DNA from 3 places in the Halobacillus trueperi genome. Region 1 is predicted to be linked to each of the others. Evidence: riboswitches for the same ligand, from Rfam matches in the RefSeq annotation. Region 1 holds a riboswitch; each other region holds the start of a gene.
The links. Region 1 has a riboswitch for cobalamin ahead of DYE48_RS19950 (acyl-CoA thioesterase). Riboswitches for the same ligand answer to the same signal wherever they lie in the genome.
Positions count from the first base shown of each region.

Region 2: it holds a riboswitch for cobalamin, as region 1 does, so the genes downstream of both, mmgD (citrate synthase) here and DYE48_RS19950 (acyl-CoA thioesterase) in region 1, are expected to answer to the same signal.
Region 3: it holds a riboswitch for cobalamin, as region 1 does, so the genes downstream of both, DYE48_RS11315 (DUF4430 domain-containing protein) here and DYE48_RS19950 (acyl-CoA thioesterase) in region 1, are expected to answer to the same signal.

Region 1 is NZ_QUAE01000032.1:11,563-18,673, forward strand. It holds gene DYE48_RS19935 (nucleobase:cation symporter-2 family protein) at 1-495, opposite strand, end outside; gene DYE48_RS19940 (xanthine phosphoribosyltransferase) at 492-1,079, opposite strand; purine riboswitch at 1,821-1,922, opposite strand; cobalamin riboswitch at 2,061-2,241, shown strand; gene DYE48_RS19950 (acyl-CoA thioesterase) at 2,379-2,849, shown strand; gene DYE48_RS19955 (dimethylarginine dimethylaminohydrolase family protein) at 2,980-3,831, opposite strand; gene DYE48_RS19960 (helix-turn-helix transcriptional regulator) at 3,965-4,171, shown strand; gene DYE48_RS19965 (permease) at 4,174-4,548, shown strand; gene DYE48_RS19970 (acyl-CoA dehydrogenase family protein) at 4,938-6,104, shown strand; gene DYE48_RS19975 (type 1 glutamine amidotransferase domain-containing protein) at 6,143-6,664, opposite strand; gene DYE48_RS19980 (DoxX family protein) at 6,710-7,096, opposite strand.
Region 2 is NZ_QUAE01000015.1:60,967-68,077, forward strand. It holds gene DYE48_RS15535 (ABC transporter substrate-binding protein) at 1-656, opposite strand, end outside; gene DYE48_RS15540 (LacI family DNA-binding transcriptional regulator) at 752-1,747, opposite strand; gene DYE48_RS15545 (hypothetical protein) at 2,125-2,613, opposite strand; gene DYE48_RS15550 (sodium/proline symporter) at 2,619-4,178, opposite strand; gene DYE48_RS21215 (hypothetical protein) at 4,168-4,329, opposite strand; partial or broken gene DYE48_RS21600 (helix-turn-helix domain-containing protein) at 4,582-4,668, opposite strand; cobalamin riboswitch at 5,003-5,205, shown strand; gene mmgD (citrate synthase) at 5,647-6,762, shown strand; gene DYE48_RS15570 (bifunctional 2-methylcitrate dehydratase/aconitate hydratase) at 6,836-7,111, shown strand, end outside.
Region 3 is NZ_QUAE01000008.1:17,263-24,373, forward strand. It holds gene sigX (RNA polymerase sigma factor SigX) at 1-334, opposite strand, end outside; gene DYE48_RS11310 (ECF transporter S component) at 1,087-1,599, opposite strand; gene DYE48_RS11315 (DUF4430 domain-containing protein) at 1,606-2,007, opposite strand; cobalamin riboswitch at 2,218-2,398, opposite strand; gene DYE48_RS11320 (ATP-binding protein) at 2,444-4,228, opposite strand; gene DYE48_RS11325 (response regulator transcription factor) at 4,228-4,944, opposite strand; gene ccsB (c-type cytochrome biogenesis protein CcsB) at 5,052-6,242, opposite strand; gene resB (cytochrome c biogenesis protein ResB) at 6,260-7,111, opposite strand, start outside.

The DNA of each region.
Region 1 (7,111 bases):
GATGAATAAAAGCGTTCCAAAGGAAAGAGCAAGATTGGCAGGTGAACCAAAATCTTCAGCCCCTTGGCCACCACCCATGTTATTAATCGCAACAGGAATTAATGTAATTCCGATAATCGTTACAACGGTCCCAGTAACGACAGGTGGAAAGAATCGGACAAGTTTCCCGAAGAAGCGGCTGATCAGGATGACGAACAATCCGGAAACGAGAATAGAACCGTAAATCGCCGAAACCCCATACTGACCTCCGATGGCGATCATCGGACCGACAGCGGTAAACGTACAGCCAAGGACGACAGGAAGACCGATACCGAAATAACGGTTGCGGACGACTTGCAAAATGGTAGCCACCCCGCACATTAATATATCAATGGCGACAAGGTAAGTGAGTTGTTCTGAATTCAGACCAAGGGCTCCACCGACAATCAATGGAACGAGAATCGCTCCTGCATACATCGCCAACAAATGTTGAATGGCTAAAGCAGTTGTTTTCATGAGGATACCTCCTGTGTTTCAAACGTAATCGTACTGTCCTCAAGTGATGAAAGGGTAGCAAGGGATTCTACTTTTATTCCTTGGCGTCGTAAAAGGCGGCCCCCATCTTGAAACCCTTTCTCTATAACGATCGCCACACCGGCGATGGATGCTCCTGATTGTTCTATAAGGTCAATCAGCCCTTTCGCAGCCTGACCATTCGCTAGAAAATCATCAAGGATCAAGACATGATCATCTTCAGTCATGAAGTCTTTCGATATGGAGATTTCATTTGTTTCTTGCTTCGTAAATGAATGCACCTTTGATGTGTAAAGGTGGTCTTTCATGGTCAATGATTTTTTCTTCCTTGCAAAAATTGCAGGAACACCTAGGCTGAGTGCTGTCATTTGAGCGGGTGCGATACCTGAGGACTCTAATGTCAGCACCTTCGTAATCCCCAACTCTTTAAAACGGCTCGCAAACTCTTCTCCAATTTCTTTCATGAGTACAGGGTCTATTTGATGATTCAAAAACGCATCGACTTTAATGACGGACGGAGATAAAACTTTCCCCTCTTCAACGATTTTCTTTTTCAAGCGATCCATATCCAACACACCTTTCTAGGTTAAGTATTTTTGTAAGCTCAATTACTGCTGTTCAATAAAAGCTCCCTTTTCTGGAAGACTCAGTTTCAAGATAACCGGGGTTCGTTTGCCGTATTTGGAGTCAAGGGTAGTTGGGAAGCTACTCGCTTTCCTGTGGGGGAGCGCCGAGCTTCCTCAGGCTATCGCCTTGCGGGATCTCGCCTATCTCCTTCTCCCACGGGAGTCTCGCAGCTTCCCAACTACCCCATTTCGATATTAAGGAGAAACGAACCCTTATACCAAGAGGGACGTTTTCCACACCATTCATAAGGCGACACAAAGCGCTTTATATCAAGCTTTCACGCTAGGAATGCCACTGGGGCATAGTTTTATATTATTCATTTCGCTTGAGCATACAAGCAGACTTCCTGAGAAATGGTTTCGAGATACTCACATGGCTAAAGGGCGGAGGGGAATGGCGAGACTCCTGCGGGAAAAAAGTGCTTGGTGAGACCCCGCAGGACGCAGTCCGAGGAGGCTCACCGCGCTCCCGCGGAAAGCGAGTCATTCCCCGCAGCCCCCATCCACTCAACAAAAGTCTCGAAACTGAGTCTTCCACAATCCTGCCATTTAGTTGAACAATTAGAGCTCAGGGAACGTTAGAAACAAAAAAGCACGAAAAGCTTGTTTCCTCTATGGAAAGCAAGTCTTTTCGTGCTGGACGAAGACAAAAACAATGAAACCGTGGACAGGAAAGTCCCGGTGTCTTGTACTGCTTTTCATAGTCGGTTCATTTACGGTAAACCGGTAGAAACTTGCAGGCCATATCCCCGCGATTATATGAAAACTTATATTCGAATGATATGGATAGTATATCAGTTTATTGTTCGTAATCAACCCCTTTTTAAGAATTTATCGATCTATATTCGATGTTTTGTTCGTGTTGACAGGGATGGATGTTTAGGAGATAGTGGATGGGAAGAGAGTTTCTCTTTTCCATAGAAAAAATGATCGCCTTATGGTGGCTTCGTCATAGAAGCTGAAAAGGGAAGTTTGGTGAAAAGCCAACGCGGTCCCGCCACTGTAATGGGGAGGTGCATAGATGACCCACTGTTTCATAAATGGGAAGGGCTGTGTGCTGATGAACCTGAGCCAGGAGACCTGCCATAAGGAAGAACATGATTTCCTACGGGAGATAGGAGGATGTTACGTGTATTGGATCTATCAAGAGCTTTTTTCGGTTCCATGAATCAAAGGGAGAATCTTATTTGTATTTCTCCCTTCGCGGGCTAATCATTTTCAAAGAGGAGGAACCCATTCATGGAACCTTTACCTGTCCATTATTCTAGAATGACGCAAACAAGATTAGTGCTCCCACCAGATACAAATCACCTGGACACCATTTTCGGAGGGAAAGTTCTCTCTTATATCGACGAAATTGCGGCACTGACCGCCATGAAGCATTCAAACTGTGTTGTTGTTACTGCTTCGATAGACTCGGTGGATTTTTTATCTTCTGCTAAGGTAGGGGACGCATTGACGTTAGAAGCTTGTGTGACGAGCACAGGGCGGACATCCATGGAAGTCTATGTAAAAGTCTTTGCTGATGACTTACTGCAAGGGCGAAAAGTGATGACGACAGAATCATTTTTAACGATGGTCGCAGTAGATGCTGAAGGGAAACCGACACCGGTCCCGCCCATCTTCCCTGAGACAGAGGAAGACAAAAGATTGTTTGAAACGGCTCCATCCAGGAGGGAACATCGAAAAAGTAGACCGGCGCTTAGATGACAGATACTTAATGTTTTAAAAACGAGTAATCAAATCCACAGACCCCATACTTTAGGTGATGTCTTATAATAGTTGTGTGGACTTCTTCCATTCAAAAAAAGCAGCCCCTTCTAAAAGAAGCGGGCTGCTTTTATGTTCGTTTTAATGGCAAAGTACAGCATCGGAACGACCCTCCGGATTTGATGATTTCTGAAAGGTCGACAGGAATCACATGAAACCCATATTTCTCTAACTGTGTATTTAGTCGCTCGTTTTGAGGGAGGCTGATCACTTTACGGTTTCCAATGGAAAGAACGTTCGGTCCCATGGTAAACTGTTCCTTCTCGGTGACTTCAATCACCTTGTAACGTGCGGTGATGGCTTCCATGCTGTTTTTTGTAAAAGCAGGAGGATAAAGGATGACAGTAGATTCATCGATCATGTTGAATACGCAGTCCAAATGAAGGATATCCCCTCTCAAAGAAACAGGTACAACCTGATGATCAGGAAGACGCGATTGGAGCTCACGGATCGCTTGACGGGACGTCCTTTTAGTTTCTCCGACCCACACCGTGGCCCCGTCTAACACAATATCTCCGCCTTCAATCGATGAAGGAAGTTTCTCTTCTACCTCGATGTTATTTCTTCTCGCCCATCTTCGCAGGACATCCGTTTCCTGTTTACGAACCTTTTCACTCATAGAGCCGATGAACAGTTGATGATCAATCGTAAATCCGATATCTCTTGTAAACACCTGTTCATGAAGGTCCGGCTGACTTGGGAGTTGTATGACTTCAATTTGATGATCCTCTAAAATCGCCACGAAATGCTCATGTTGCTGAAGAGCTGTTTTGACATTTATGTTTTGGTTTTTGTAATGTTTTTGAGTTTCGTTGATGATATCAGTGATTTTCATATAAGAGGGTTTGGCGACTACGACTTTTTTCAGCGGCGAATATTCGGTGTCACAATGAATACTGTTTTCCGAAGCTATTCCAACCATGATAGATCCTCCTTTTATTCATATCCCTTTTCTTCCCCTGGGGACAGCGAATAAAACAATAAAATATGTAATGTAAAGCAACCTTTACGCAAAGGTTGCTTTACATTACACTGGAAGTAATTGGAGGGGTGGTATGAGAAACCGGCTTATGGAGTATAGAAAAAAACATGGTTTGTCACAGGACAAATTAGCAGAAAAATTGCAGGTATCACGGCAGACGATAATATCGATTGAAAAAAACAGATATTCCCCTTCCTTGCCGCTTGCGTTTGAAATTGCGCGCGTATTTGGTGTACGAATTGAAGATCTATTTATTTATGAATCAAAGAAGGGGGAATGAGGATGGATTACACTTCTAACGCTTTTAAAGTCATCGGTGTATTCTTCTTTCTAATAGGAGTTTTCTTAATTGTTGTGGGGACGATGGGTGGTGAATGGCCGTCTATGATTTGGACCATGGTTTCTTTAGGAGTTTTATCTTTCAGCATGAGCTACTTATACCCTCAGTTTAAACAGAAGGATGAACGCATGAAATGGATCAGGCATAAGGCTGTGTTTTACTCTTTCTTCATTATGATGGGGGTAATGGGGATCTTCCACCTTATGATTTCGTTGCAAGTGGTCGTGCTCAGCGCTGTTGATTTACTCAGTGTCCTATTAGCGTTAAACATTGTGACGGTATTTTTAACGATGGTCATCTTAGCAAGGCGATACTGAAAAAAGGAGTGACTCAATGGACGCTCATGTTTCTTATCAGTTTTGCATTCGTTTATTTGTCTATTAAGAAAGATCGTAAAAGTCGCTCATTAACAAAAAGGAATGGTAAAGCTGATAATTTAATAGCGGCCGTTTTCTAGTTTCCATGGTCTTTGTCTATGTGAACAGATGATCCGTATTTCGACATTTCCCGGGAAATGTCGTGGGAATTATTTGTTAAGCGGGCCCACTGGACAAAAAGTTACATGCGAAAAGACATTTGCTGATACAGAATGATTTTTTGTACATAGGGTATGTTGTAAGGGAGTGAATCAGACAAGCATGGCGTTGGCTTCATCCCGAGTTGTCAGGTATGATTTGATTATAATAAAAAATCGGGAGTGGTTGGTTTGGCAGGTGTATGGAAACGTTGGATAAAAAACGTTCGACAGCAGGAATTGTTTGAAAAGGCGGATCGGATCGCGGAAGAGGCGCGCAAACATATTACAGAAACGGATCGTGAAGCATCTTTTTCTTATGAGACGCTGAAAGTCATTAAAGATGAGAAATACCCGTCGATGTCTTTACCAGAATCTGAAGGTGGAGAAGGATTATCTTTATACGAATTCTTACTGATGCAGGAGAAAATTGCAGAAGGTGATGGTGCTGTTGCTTTGTCGATCGGATGGCACATGGGGATCATGATGGAGCTTTCTCAAGAACAATTATGGGACAAAAAGGCGTATGATCGGCTTGTGAATGAAGTGGTTTCAGAACAAAAAGTGGTAAACAGAGCGGCGACAGAACCGGCAACCGGAAGTCCGACGCGGGGAGGAATACCGGAAACCATAGCGGTTCGTCGTGGAGATGAATACATTTTGAACGGAAGGAAATCGTTCACATCCATGGCAGAGCATTTAGATTATTACATTGTGTCTGCTTATGTAGAAGACAAGGATGCGGTTGGCTGGTTTTTAATTGACCGACATCAGCCAGGGATATCGGTTGATAAAACTTGGGATACGCTTGGAATGAGAGGGACAGCGAGTGATGACCTTGTGATGGACGATGTCGAGCTTCAGGAATCCGATCTTGTAGAACTGAAAAATGGGAGCAAACCTTCGCCAAAGGGATGGCTGCTGCACATTCCTGCCTGTTATTTAGGAATTGCCGTAGCCGCTCGAAACGATGCGATTGCTTTTGCAAAAGACTTTCAACCGAATAGTCTTGATAGCCCGATTTCTGAAGTGGCGCACATTCAAGATAAGATTGGGGAAATGGAGTGGAAACTGCTTCAAGCCCATTCTTTCTTATATTCAATTGCGAGAAAATGGGATGAAGAGCCAGAACAACGGGATCATATGGGAGCAGAACTTGCTTCTGTAAAGCTGGCGGTGACGAACACGGCTAATGAAGTTGTCGATCTAGCCATGCGGATTGCAGGGGGCCGTGGGTTATCCAAAACCTATGCCTTTGAAAAATATTACCGTGATGTACGGGCTGGATTGCATAATCCACCGATGGATGATGCGGTTGTGTCGATGCTTGCTAAGCAAGCTATTACCGAAGACGATTAAAAAACCAGAGCTTAAGTAGCTCTGGTTTTTGTCTATGATTAATCAGCGAGTAAGTCTGCAAGTGCTTTGGCATATGGAGGCAGGTCAGGCGGACGACGGGCAGAAACAATGTGTTCATCTTGGACGACCGCTTCGTCGAACCATTCTGCACCAGCATTCATCATGTCATCTTTTATTCCCGGGGTACTTGTGACTTTTCGTCCTTTCAGGATGTTGGCAGAAATAAGCACCCAGCCTGCATGACAAATTTGACCGATCGGTTTGCGTTCATTGTCCATGTGCTGGACCATTTCAATGACTTTATCATAACGTCGGAGCTTATCGGGAGACCATCCCCCTGGTACAAGAATTCCATCGTAATCAGCTGGATTGATGTCCTCGAATGCATAATCAGCCGTTGCAGGAACTCCATATTTCCCTGGATGTTCTTCGCCTGCTTTTTCACCCACAAGGTGGACGGTAGCTCCTTCCTCTTGGAGGCGAAGCACCGGATACCATAGTTCAAGATCTTCAAAATCTTTACTGACCAATTGGATGACTTTCTTTCCTTCTAATCGCATATACACCCTCCTTGTCCTTTTCACTATCCCCATTTTATCAGATGGTTACACCTCTTTCGAATCTTTGGAAACGACGAGCACCCACCAAATAAGCAAAGGTTGGAAGAGGAGACGTATCCATAAAGCGGTCTGATTGGTTTCTTCGCTCCAAGGAGCTGGTATGCCATAAATGGCAGCATAAAAATTAGCAGGCCAGACGATGAATAGAAAAGCAGCCGTAGCGAACCCAGCCGCTCTCCGCGTTTGCGGGAAAACAAGCAGAAGGGCAAGGAGCCACTCCGTAATTCCTGTAACATATACGATAATTAATTTAAGCGGTACCCAGGAAGGCAGCATTTGGGCAAATCCATGATCATACATGAAGTGGGTGATTCCTGCGTAAAACAGAGCGGTAGCAAATACATAAAGGCCGATTTGGCGTGCAATCTTCATAACAACGTCCATCCT
Region 2 (7,111 bases), on a different contig from region 1:
TCTTCGGTCGTCAACTGCTTGGAATTCTCCATCAACTCATCCCACGTCCACGCTTCTTCGATAGAATCAGCCGGCTCAATCCCTGCTTCATCCAACAAGTCTTTGTTGTAATAAAGCATGACGGAAGCTTCCATGGCTCCTAAGGAATACAATTCGTCGTTGTATGTGCCTTGTTGAATGATCGAATCTACATATTGGCTTTTCGTTTCTTCGTCAACAAAGTCATCGATCGGCTTGATGACTCCCGCTTCAGCGAAGCTAGAGACGTAAGGGCCGTCCACAGCCATCACATCTGGCAGGTTGCCTGCTACAAGAGCAGCATTGATGCTGTCACTGTAAGCACTTGCTCCGTCATCAATGATGACTTCTGCGTTGACATGAATGTCGTCATGCTCTTTGTTGAAGGCATCGATCAATTCAATGTAAGCACTCGTCTCATCTTCACCTGTCTGGTGGATCCAGAAATCAAGCATGACCTCTTCATCCCCTGTAGCTTCTACACTTGTATCAACAGAACCCGTCTCTACGGTGTCACTTGTTGTATTCTCCCCGGAACTCCCACTATCTGTTTCTGAATTCGCGTTACTGTCACTCGAACAAGCCCCAAGCATCAATACGACTAGCACCCCTGCCAACAAAAACGATAATCTTTTCATTCTCCGTACCTCCCATTTCTTAATAGAATGCCGAAAACCTCCATAAAAACGTTTACGTAATCGTTTACTTTATGGTTAAAAAGAGAAGGTTCTCTTTAAAAGGAACCTCTCTGTACCAACTCTGAATCGAGCATGACTTCTGTGTATTTCTCCTGTGACCCATTTATTCTCTTAAGCAGCTGCTCAACAGCTACTTTTCCAATCTCAAACGCCGGCTGCCTGACGACAGATAAAGGAGGTGATGTAATCTTCATCCAATCATAATCGTCATAGCCTATAATGCCGATCTCGTCAGGAATATTGACCTGATGTTCCTTAAGGTAAGAAACAGCTCCCATCGTCATGACATTATTCGCAATAAACAAAGCCGTTACTCCTGCTTCATGAAGCTCTTTCGCTAACTGATAGCCTTGTTCAAATGTCGCTGGACCTTCTTTAATAAACTCTTTCCTTACGGGAACCCCTTTTTCTTCGAGGGCTTTTTTATACCCATTCAAGCGTTCATCACTTGTGGTGATCCCAAGGGTGCCTGTGATAAAGCCGATCCGCTCATACCCTTTGTTAAGGAGAGCAGTGACAGCTTCATAGGATCCCCGAAGGTTATCAACGAGAACCATGTCCCCTTCAATCCCGCTCGGATGGCGGTCAATATAAACGACGGGATAGTCCCCTGTTAATTCCTGCTCATACGCTGAATCTTTCCCGTTGACAGGAGCGATGATCAATCCGTCAATCAATTGCGTATTAAAAACGCGGATTTGATCTTTTTCCGTTCCTTCATCTTCATCGGAATTACTAAGTATCAAATTATAGCCGTTCTCTTTCAACACCTTTTCAATTCCATTCGCAATGCTCATGAAGAAGAAATTCGATGTATCTTCGGCAACTAACGGAACCAATAGTCCGATCGTATTCGATTTACGGCTTCTAAGACTTCTTGCGATCCGGTTCGGCTGGTAATTCAGATCCTTCATCGCCAGGTAAACTTTCTGTTTGGTCTCATCGGCTACAAATCTGGTCTCATTGATCACATGAGATACGGTTGCTGTAGAGACTTGGGCTTTTTTTGCAACATCTTTAATGGAAACCATGGTTAATCCTCATTTCTAAAACTCACTTAATCGTTTACGTAATCGATTACCTTAAGTAGACTATACTCCTTGCAAGCGCTTTCGTCAATGTGTTTTTTATATCTTTTTTTGCTTATGAAATAGAAATATGACTTTGAATTCATGAAAAAAAGTGCTCCCCTCCCCAACCACGTTGATGTGAAAGCAAGTACAGTAAAAACTGAAACTTGAGTACTAGGAAGGTCTCTGTTAAAAATATTAAATAGTGATATAGCTGCTATCAGAAATAAACCCATTAGAATCTATGGGTATACATTAAAAATTATAAAAGTGCCTGACCCCACCACGTTAACACTTTAACGAAATGTGGGTCAGGCACTTTTTTGTTTTAAATATAATCATAAGGGATGAAACTTTCCTGTAACTGCGTCAACGACTAATAAGAATTTCTTTTTCTTTCTGTCCCCCTTTACAAGCCAAAAAGGACGATAGAATAGTAAGTTTTTTTGTAATTCTACTTCGGGCATCCTAAGGATTTTCATCTTATAAGATATAGATTTACAGACAAACTTTTCTCCTTCCAATGCAGCATCTTTCAGAGTAAGGTAAGCATCCATTCTCTCGTTTCCTTCCATTTCTGTTTCGTAAAGATTTGGGGAGACGTCAATTAGTGACCCAACTCCAGAAATTGAATCTATAGTACACCCAATCTTTCCAACTTTTCCATGTAGTAACGTTTTATCTTTCAACCCATACTCCAGAAAGTAATAGGGATAGTAAATTAGTCTATCTATTGTAAAACGAGTCTTTTTTTCCATTTGTTGTAGAAGACGGTTCACTTCCTCTTTCGAGAATTGTATCTCATTCGTCCAAATTTTTGTTGCCATAACTTCTACTCCCTTACAGGCTGCTTAGAATCTATATATTTCGATATGTTACTAGCTTCTGGGTTCAAATCCCTTGAAACATTCTTATCCAGGGAATAGGGAACGTTATATCCATTTTTTACATCATTCAACACATCGTCAATCCATTCAGGTTTTTTGCCGAAAGGATTACCTACTAGCATTCCTAATATGGACATTATTAGTCCAGCCAAAAAAGGGTGTAAAAATGTAATGTCCTGTAGCTCCATAGAGGTCCATATAATGTTAGTTACTCCCCCTGCTATCATAGCGCATAATACACCAACTTTGTTTGCTTTTTTGGAATACACCGAAGCTACATATGGAACCATAAAGCTATTTCCTAGTACGCCAAAGGAGAAAACAACTAACCCGAAAACAGAAGGTGGTTGATAGATAGCCACAATAACACCTACGACTCCTGCTGCTAGAATACTTAAGCGAGAAATACTTACCATTTTATTTTGACTAGCATTCTTATCAATAAAGCGTAAGTAAATGTCACGTGATAAAATTGTCCCTGCCTGCATTAAGATAGAGTCAGAGGTGGACATAATGGCTGCCATTACTGCTGACAATAAAATAGCTGCCAGAATACCTGGAAAGAATTCATAAGCTAATGTAGGGATCACCATTTCAGGATCCCCTAAATTAGGTAACAACACGATTGCCATAAATCCAAGTAAGTATGGAGTAAAGACGAAGAGTTGGTTCCATGTAGCAGCATATAGGATAGCTCCTTTTACGGTTTTCGTGCTTTTCATGGACATATGGCGAACGACCACATGCGGGAGCCCCATATAACCAATAGAATATATTAGCACGGCCCCAAGCACTACACCCCACTGCCCCACATATGCTAAATCCTTTCCCCAGGGACTTAAATAGCTTGGATCGACTTGAGCTATCTGCTCATTCAACCCAGAAAGTCCACCTAGATTAATAAAACCGAGTATGGCAATTCCAACTACGCCTATAACCATAATAATTCCTTGGATGAAATCGGTCCATACGACCGCTAGGTACCCTCCTGTGACCGTGTAAGATATTATAACTCCTACTCCTAGCAATAATGCCATAGAATACGGGAGGCCCGTGAGCTGTTCTAAAGCCTTTCCAGATGCATTAAATTGAGCAAAAACGTATCCAAAAAGGAAAATTATAGAAATTACAGATCCTACAATCCTTATTGCTGGACTATCAAATCTTTTCTCTAAGTATTCGATGGGGGACAAAGCGCCTAGAATTTCCGACATTCTCCTCATTCTTTTTCCTAACACTGATAGATTTACAATTGCTCCCCCAGCATCTCCGAAAGCATACCACAGAGCATACCAACCTTGTTGAAAGGCAAGAGCTGGTCCACCCATAAACATGTAACCACTCATTGCAGAACTCTGCATAGTAAGAGCCGTTACAGCAGGGCCTAAGCTTCTTCCTCCTAAAAGATAATTATCAACGGATTTGGAAGCCTTCCGGGAGAAATAAATACCAACTACCAATAATCCCAATAAGTAGACAAGGAATACGATGGCATCAATCTTCAATTGGACTACTCCCTTCATTGGTGTTTTGGGTTAACCGTTCTTCCGCTTCATCTTCCTTCTTCAATTTAATGTACAAAAAGATTGCTAAACCCATCCAAAAAAACGGCCACGGTGCAAACATCCAAAACGTATCTGTCGGTAAGTTAAACATGTATTACCAACCTTTCTTGATTTATGTCCTATCGCTTTCATTCTATCGAGTTATACGCCTTCCATCATCTTACATTTCGTAACATATTTCAAAAAAAATTTAACATTGTGACAAATATTGACTTTAAAAAAACGCTAACTTTTTAAGTTAACGTTATAGGCAGAAAATGAAGAGTTGATCATTTGTAAATATGGTTTCCATCATGTTTCAAATAATAATAAGCGTACAATGCAAATTCAATGGTTATTCTTTTTATAGATGCATGAAATCAAATCCTAGGAGTTCATGTAGTCTATCGATGCGATGGTAAAGGGTCTGTCTTGAAATGGATAAACGATTATAAGCTTCTTTCTTGAACCCATTAAGGCGGGTGCTCTATAAAGAAATCGGTCCTATCCTTGAAGGATCGAAATCAGAAAAAAGTGCCTGACCCCCACTACGTTAACACTTTAGCGAAGTGGGGGTCAGGCACTTTTTTTGAATAGTAACAATCGACTTTTAAAATAGATTTCATAATAGAATCGATTCCATTCCTACAGCCATGAGGTTTAAAACATTTCAATAATTTTACTTTCCGTCTTACTGAAAGATTTCAATCACCTTGTTTACCACTCATTTTTTAGAAATAATTGTCTATTTTCAAAATCTTTGTTATATTGAAAAGGTCATAACTGAATATGTTTCAGACTCAGGTGCAAATAAGCTTGTTCAAGCTTATTTGCTTAAAAGGGAAATCGGTGTAAATCCGATGCTGTCCCGCAACTGTATTTGGGAGCAAACTGGAAAGACCACTGTTCTCCGTTAAAAACGGGAATGGGAAGGGGCCAGGGAGTGATGATCATAAGCCAGGAGACCTGCCTTTGTCAGCGAACATCCATACCTACGAGGATAGGAGGTGTTAAGTGCGAGTGAAAGAGTAAGAACCAGCAGGGTCTCTATACCTTATGGTGTTGGTTCTATGCTCGATTAAATTGCTATGCTCTCAACTTAACAACTTTCTCTGAAAGTTGTTTTTTTATTGCCTTCATTTCCATTTGATTAGAGGTGTTTTCTTTGACCACTGCAACCGAGTATTACGTCAATAGATTCAAAGCTAGTATTATGAATCACCTATATTCTTCCGTTTCCTGTTCCCTCGAATCAACTTATAACGAATTAAAAAAAGAGATACCCAGTGAGGACGGCCAAGAGCAGGAGATGGATAACCTCGATGCCGCCTATACCCTTGTTCATAAGGAAGTGTGTGGGTATCCGCAGGTGCCTTCAAAAGTTTAAATACTTATTTTGAAAACGTTAACAAAAAGAGGAGGAATTTTCATGGCAGAGCAGACAGCCTACAAACCAGGTTTAGACGGTGTCATTGCAACCGAAACAAAACTGTCTTATTTAGATGTTGATGCGGAAGAAATCGTCCTTCGTGGATATGAACTCATTGAGCTTGCCGAGAACAAACAGTATCTGGATTTAGTCCAGCTTTTACTGCAAGGTGTACTCCCTGATGACGAACAACGCTCCTCTCTTGAACAAGAATTGAAAAAAGATTATGACCTGCCAGCTGATTTCATTTCTCTATTCAGCAAACTGCCTAAAGAAACCCACCCGATGGACGCTTTACGAACAGGGATATCTGCCCTTGCAGGGTACGAAAAAAATTTAGAGGGACGACGGGAGGAGGAAATCAGTAAGACCGCTCTCAGGCTGCTGGCAAAAATTCCAAATATCGTGGCGAACAGCTATCACATCCTTCATGATGAAGCAGTCGTCGAACCGAAACAGGAACTTCCCTATAGTACCAATTTCTTATACATGATTACAGGAAAAGAGCCGACTCAAGCGGAAGCAGACTATTTTGATCAGTCTTTGATGGTATATAGCGAGCATGAAATGCCAAACTCGACCTTCGCAGCACGTGTGATCGCTTCGACAAACGCTGACATTTACGGAGCCCTCACTGGAGCAGTGGCTTCGTTGAAAGGAAACCTGCACGGTGGAGCTAATGAAGCAGTCATGCACATGCTGTTACAAGGAGAAACGACAGATGGATTCCGCCGTCTACTCTATGAAAAACTTAATAATAAAGAAAAAATCATGGGCTTCGGACACCGTGTGTACATGAAGAAGATGGACCCTAGAGCAGCTCTTATGAAAGAAGCGTTTCGTGCACTGGCAGTAGAGAGAAAACGCGAAGATCTCTTTGAGATGTGCGAAGCAGGAGAACAGTTGATGAAAGAAGAAAAAGGTTTATATCCGAACCTGGATTACTATGCCGCACCTGTCTACTATCTCTTAGGTATACCGATTGATTTGTATACCCCGATATTTTTTGCTGCCCGCACGCTTGGGTTGTGTGCTCACGTATCCGAACAATATGCCAACAACAAATTGTTCAGGCCGAGAGTTCTCTATACGGGGCCTCGTGGTCTGCATCCTTAATCGCAAGCTGCCGGGCTGGTCCCGGTCGGCTATTACAAACATCATTTTAAAAATAAAAAAGGTGGCGATGAAAATGACAGAAGTGAAAATAAATAAGGCTCAGTCTACGGATCAAGTGATGGATCGCATTGCAGAATACGCGGTTTACGGGAACATCACCAGCGAGGAAGCTTTAGAAACCGCCCAATACGTGCTGATGGACACATTAGGCTGCGGCTTTTTAGCCTTACGTTATCCGGAATGTACGAAGCACTTAGGACCTATTGTTCCTGGCACCGTCGTTCCGAATGGCTCCCGCGTACCCGGTACGTCCTATGAATTGGACCCCGTCCACGCAGCTTTTAATATA
Region 3 (7,111 bases), on a different contig from region 1:
GTTGAATTTCATCATTCTGCACGGCAATCTCTTCAGGCATTTTATTCTGATCTTTGATTTGCTCACCTTTCTCAGTCCAATCAAAGAACTCCATGAAGCGGTTTCTCTTTCTTTTTTGTTTGCGGAAATAATCAATGGCTACGTGTCTGGCTATGGAAAACAACCATGTTTTCTCAGAGCTTTTTCCATTGAATGAATCATATGATTTCATGACCCTCACATAAACATCCTGAACCAAGTCTTCAGCAAGACTTCTGTCCTTGACCATATAGATGAGAAACTGAAACAGGTCATGGTGATAGTTTTCGTATAGTTCATCAAAGAACGTTCGCAATGGTGGTACCTCCTGGGTCACTTTAATAGTCGTTTTATGTATGAAAAAAGTTACACTTTCTATCTTAATATGCAAAAAAAGAAAAAGGAACCGCGTTTCCAAAAGAAAATCAACTGCCCACTACCTCTATCCCAAATTCAATTATAGCTCCCGTTTATGGAAGACTCAGTTTCGAGACTTTTGTTGAGTGGATGGGGGCTGCGGGGAATATCTCGCTTTCCGCGGGAGCGCGGTGAGCCTCCTCGGACTGCGTCCTGTGGGGTCTCACCATGCACTTTTTTCCCGCAGGAGTCTCCCCATTCCCCTCCGCCCCTTGATCTATAAATATCTCGAAACTACTTCCAGAATTAGCAGCTTTCCAGCGTAATGAAAGTAATGAATTAAACTTTCAAACAAGCAGCCATTTGTATCCTAACGCTTGCTATAAAGGGCTTTTCAACTAGAATGTAGTGGTTATGAAAGACTCTCCATTCGTGTATGTGGGTTCGTTTCTCATATCCATCGAATGGGGTGGCTTGGAAGCTGCGAGACTCCCGCGGGAATGGATGGGCTGGCGAGACCCCGCAGTGCGAAGCACGAGGAGGCTTGCCGCCATCCCCGCAGGAAAGCGAGTAGCTTCCCAGCCACCCCTGACTCCCAATACGGCGAACGAACCCCAGAATATCTCGAATTCAAGTCTTACACAATCCTGCCATTAACTTTAATAAATAACAGGGGTAAGAGGACAAAAAAGCTACCCTTGGTCCGGGTAGCTAAGATACTTTTGATATGGCGTTTCTTTTTTCGTAGCGTTGGAAAAGTGTTCCGAGTATTGGAGATAGTGCCAATATGAACACAGTATTAGATACCGCATGATTGATATCCATCGGGAGGCCTGCTAAATAATACGCCCAAAATGGCTGGCCCGCAGCCCGCATCGTTAAGGAAAGAATGACGCCGAAAAAAAGTCCGCTGATAAAGCCGTAGATGGAAAGAGCCCAGAATGGCATTTTGGACCAATATTTCCCCAGGAGACCTGCAATGATTCCTATGATTGACCAGGCAATGATCTGCCAGATGGTCCATATCCCCATGCCCAACAACACATTGGACACAAAGGTCGTGAGCAGAGCAATGAGGATTCCTGCACTAGGTCCGAGCCAGAAACCGGCAATAATAATGATTGCGGTCACCGGCTGGATGTTAGGAAAATGAGCTAAAGCCATTCTTCCTGCTATGGCTAAGGATGCGAGCATGGCAATCAATGTTAACTTATAGGTATTCATCCTTCATCATTCCCAAGATTGATAATCAAAAACGATTTCGTCTCCATCCTCTACTTCGTACTCATTGGCTCCAACCATTGCTTCATCGCCGTTAATGGTGTACATCCAAGCCATTTTTTCTTCTTGGTTGCCGGCGATGCCTTCGATGCTGTTGATGAACCCTTCTGATTGTTCTACTTCATAGTTATCTTCCATGACTTCCATGAGGGTGGTTCCTTTTTCTACTGTAATTTCATCTTCTGCCATCATTTCTTCGCCATCGTTTTTAGATAACTGTACTTGTACTGTCACTTCCTGTACTTGTTCTTCCTGAGTAGTCGATGTTTCCTTTTCCTCTTGTGCTCCACATCCAGCTAGTACGGCGACAGCTAGCATCAGGGCTGTTAAAACAGTGTTCCATTTTTTCATGACAATCTCTCCCTTTTTCTTTGTATTTCACGGCCAGGAGGAGAGAAAAGTGAAGACAACCAAGTCACATGTATGTAGAAATCGTAAAATTCTTTCCTACCACAAAAAAAGCTTACCCTTCTACAAGGGTAAGCTTAAGACAAACGAAAGGATAAGATCTACGTTCCACGTCATACCGATCGGTTGTCTCAAATGCTCAATCCCCGAAGCTTTGAAACGTTGGATCAGGCAGGTCTACTGACTTGTGCGTCATCCTAATCAGGATCCTTCCCATACCTGAAGGTACAGTGGAATTTCCTTTTCGTCTACACTTACAGTTGCGAGGACAGTTCTGGTTTTCCACCAGATTCCCTATCAAGTCTTTTCAGACACCTGAATCCTCTTCTTATGAAGTTTCCATAAACAAGATTACAACAATTTTCCGAATATAGCAACTTTATTTTTCCTTATGTCTAAAAGGAATTTTAAAAGTAAAGGTGGTTCCTTCTTTCAACTTGCTATGCACACTAATGGTCCCATCATGGGCTTCTACAATGTTTTTCGCAATCGCAAGACCGAGCCCTGTGCCTTTTTTGTAATTTTTATCTTCACGCTTCCTCGATTTATCTGCCTTATAGAAACGCTCAAAGACGAATGGAAGGTCTTCCTCGGCAATTCCATACCCGGAGTCTTTGACACTTGCAATCCATTCCTTCTCATCTTTTTCAAGAATCACCTGTACCTCACTACCCGGGTCGGAATGTCGGATTGCATTATCAATCAAATTTGTAAACACTTGTTCAATACGATCAGGATCGAAATCGAGGAACCCGAACTCTCCTTCTACTTTCAAGTGAAGGTCTACAGACTTCTCTTTGGCAATCCCACTGAATTTCCGAATGATTTTGTTCAAAAATGGCTCAATTTCAACAGATTCTTCATTCAACTGAATATGTCCCGCTTCCATCCGTGCTATATCCAAAAGCTCATTGACAAGACGACCGATCCTGAGCGACTCGTCATGGATGATTTGCGCGAGTTCATTTTTGTCTTCTTTTGATTCTGCAATGTCATCCACGATGGCTTCACTATACCCTTGCAGCATGGAAATGGGGGTACGCAATTCGTGGGATACATTAGCGATAAAGTCTTTGCGGAGCTTGTTCAGTCTTCTTTCTTCCGTCATATCCCGAAGGACCGCGACAGCTCCACGTACTTTTTCTTTGTCATACAAAGGTGTCATGATGATCACCCAGGACCTGCCTTGTAATGTCATCTCGATCATGGATTCATTTTCATCCGTGATAACATCGTTAAACAAATCCCTCAGCGATTCTGGAAGGGACGTTTGATCAGCAGACGTGGATGCAGCGTTATTTTCAAACGCATAGGCATCTAAATATTGTTGTGCGGGGGGATTGGAAATGAGCACATCCCCTTCGCGATTAAACGTTATGACGCCATCTGCCATCGACCTCAAAATACCCGAGAGCTGTTCTTTTTCCTGATTCAGAGCATTGATATGAAACTTCAACTCCCGGCCCATCCGGTTAAAGGCCATCGCCAATTCACCAATTTCGTCATGGGTACGTATGGGTATCTTCGTGTTGAACTCGCCTTTGGCAAGTTCGAGGGCACCTTCTCTCATTTTAATCAAAGGTGCCGTGATTCGAGTGGAGAGGAAAAAGGCGAAAATGGTCGTCAATACGATGGCAATTCCAGCACCCAGGAATATGATTTTTGTCGTCTGTTCGGACGTTTCTTCAATCGTATCCAGTGATTGATAGACAAAAACAGCCCCGTCCTGGTTATTAAGTGGAGTGCCGACAACCATGACTCCAGTCTCGCCATTTCCTAGATCGGCCACTTTTTTAACATCTGCGCCTTCATTCAAAACGGTTGCTGTATCTTCGTCATTTTTAAACCATTCATAATCAAGCACAGGCAGTGAATCAGAATCACTTTCCGAAACCAGCGGATCATCCTCTCCTTTTACAATGACGGCTCGACTTGCCGGATCTTTGACAAGGGCTGTTGTCGATAGTAAAAGGTCTTCCTCTTGTTCATAGCGATCCACGACGTCTGAAATTCGGTCCGCCGTCTGCAGCAGATGTCTTTCAGCTTCTACGACATGATAGTTTTGAAAGAACTCTAGGAGAAGAACAGTCAATATAAAGAGGACAAAGCAAACCAATAATAAGATGGTGAACCATAACTTCCCGACTACACTACGCCAGAACATCAGTCACCAGATACCTCAAACTTATAGCCGATTCCCCATACCGTAACAATCATCCCTGCCGCTTCTGCCGAAACTTTGCTTAATTTTTCGCGGAGTCGTTTAACATGGGTATCGACCGTCCGAAGATCGCCGAAAAATTCATACTGCCATACCTCTTTCAGCAATTGTTCTCTGTCAAAAACTTTATCCGGAGACTGCGCCATGTAGTGAAGAAGCTCGTACTCTTTCGGTGTCAAAGCCACTTCCTTTCCATCAGCAGTCACACGGTGAGCATCGTTATCGATTGTCATGTGAGGGAAAACAAGTACATTCCGCGCCGATGTTTCCGTTTCTAAAAACTTCGTAGAAGAAGAACGACGCAGGAGCGCCTTCACTCGTAAAACGACTTCTCTTGGACTGAATGGTTTAACAATATAGTCGTCGGTTCCCACTTCAAAACCTTGCACTCGGTTGGCTTCTTCCCCTTTGGCCGTAAGCATGATCACTGGAGTGGCTTTCTTCTCACGCAGCTCTTTACACACTTCAATCCCATCTTTTCCTGGAAGCATCAAATCAAGCAGGATCACATCATATTCATTCTGAAGCGCTTTTTGCAAGGCTTCTTCCCCGTCTTCCGCTTCATCAATGATATAATCCTCTCTCTCCAGGTACATGCGAATCAGCCGGCGGATACGTTCTTCATCATCCACTACTAACACTTTCGCTTCTTGATCCATTTAAAAACCTCCACATCATAGAAATAATACGCTTATGGGTTCATTACCTTTATCCTTTACACAAAGGGCAGGCGGAGTTCAAAGAATTCTCGCCTGCCTTTTGTTTTTTATGCATAAGAATGTAAGCCTGAAATAATTAAGTTGACCGCAATCAAATTGAACATAATGATTCCGAAGCCTCCGACTGCAAGCCATGCGGACTTCATTCCCTGCCAACCTCTGGATAGACGTAAATGAAGGTAGGCGGCATAGAAGAAGAAAGTAATCAGTGCCCACACTTCTTTCGGATCCCATCCCCAGAACCGATCCCAGGCTTGCTGAGCCCAAATCATGGCAAAAATCAGTGCTCCCAATGTAAACACAGGGAAACCGATGGCTACGGCGCGGTAAGATACTTCATCGACAAGTTCAGGGTTCACCTTTTTGTTTAGGAGTGGTTGTATAGCTGCAGCGATTCGTTTTCTTAAGATCAACCTTGTACCCCAGTAAAGAACTACTCCACCAAGAAGTGCCCATAGGAAGGTGTTGAATTTCTTCGCCGCATCCTCCCCGCGCATCCATTCTGGCGCTTGGAACAATGGAGACATGCTACCTTCACTTATCAATTCTCCTTGATAAGGTCCTACAATGGCTGGCATGTTGTACGTGATCTCCGCTTGTTGTCCTTCAATCGGTGCTTCAAAACTCGCTTCGTAATTCATCGCACTGAAGGATGAAGAAACAATGATGAAGGCAAGCGTCACCGCAATGACATAAAGGACAAACTCGAGCCAAACCGTATGTTTGGAACGCTTGCTCTGGTCCACCTGGCTGATCAAGAAGATCAAGCCTGCGACAAAGCTAACCGATAAAATCCCTTGACCAAGTGATGCAGTAGTTACATGGATATATAACCAATGGGACTGCAAAGATGGGACAAGAGGTGAAATTTCCGTCGGGAACATGCTTGCAAAAGCGATCAATAGCAGGGCAATCGGTAAAGCAAATAGCCCTAAGAGATCCACTCTGTAAATAAAGTAGAGAACGATGAATGCGAAGACAAGCATCATTCCAAAAAACGTCGTGTATTCAAACAAGTTACTGATCGGGGCGTGACCGCTTGCGATCCACCTCGTAATAAAATATCCGATTTGAGTGAGGAACCCGATAATCGCAAGCGTAATTCCGATATTTCCTGCTACGCGGCTCTTCCCTTTCTTTTTATCGCGTATGGTTCCTGCAAAGAAGAAGGTCGCTATTAAATAGATGAAAAAAGCAGCATAGAGCAGATTGCCGCTTATGGCTGTCCAATCTCCCATATTTCATCCTCCTGACTCTATGATTTCATTTCATACTGGTCCTGAGGGGCCTCGATGTGAGTGCCTTCAATTGATTTTTCAATTTCCATTCTCAAGGCGTACCAGTTTTTATTCGTATGTCCCGCAATCCACGCTCCGTCTGATCTTGGCTGGAGCCAGATACGACGATGGTTCCAATACATTCCCTGAATGACGCCGATCATGAAGATCGCGCCTCCGAGAGAGATGATTCCTAACGTATGATCCTTTTTCACAGTCAGACCTGTGACGTCCCGCGTATCGAAGCCTGTTAGGCCAAGTTTATATTGGTTATTCTCTCCAGCATCGATATTCGCCCCTATACCTAGGAAACTAGTTTCAGGTGTTTCTTCACCTGGTGGGTACAGGTTGAATACGAAAGCTGGGTTCTTTGGATACTTGGAGACTGAAGCCGGCTGACCGTCCTGCATTTCATACTCAGGAAAATAGTTTACGACTTCCACCCGGAACCCTTCGTCCAGCTCATATGTAGATTGTGGGTTCGTCAAATCGACGGTAAACTCGCCAAAGTTGGTATCTTCATCATCCTTGTCGTGGATTTTGAAAGACATTTCACTGAATTCATCCAATTGATAACTCGCCTGATAGAGGGCAAAGTCCTCAAATTTTAATGGGTTGTTCAACGTGGCTGAGCCTTCTTTGATCGTTTCCAGCTCAGGATCAGCACCAGCGACTCCTTGATTTGTCCGCTCATAAATGACAGCGTCCGTCCGGAATGTCTTCGGGATCGCTCCATCCTGATTTTCAATCGCTTCTTTAAATTTCGCATCTTCCGGGTTGTCTTTATCATAGGTTTCTAGAGTAAAGGCCTCATTTTTGATATAGTATTC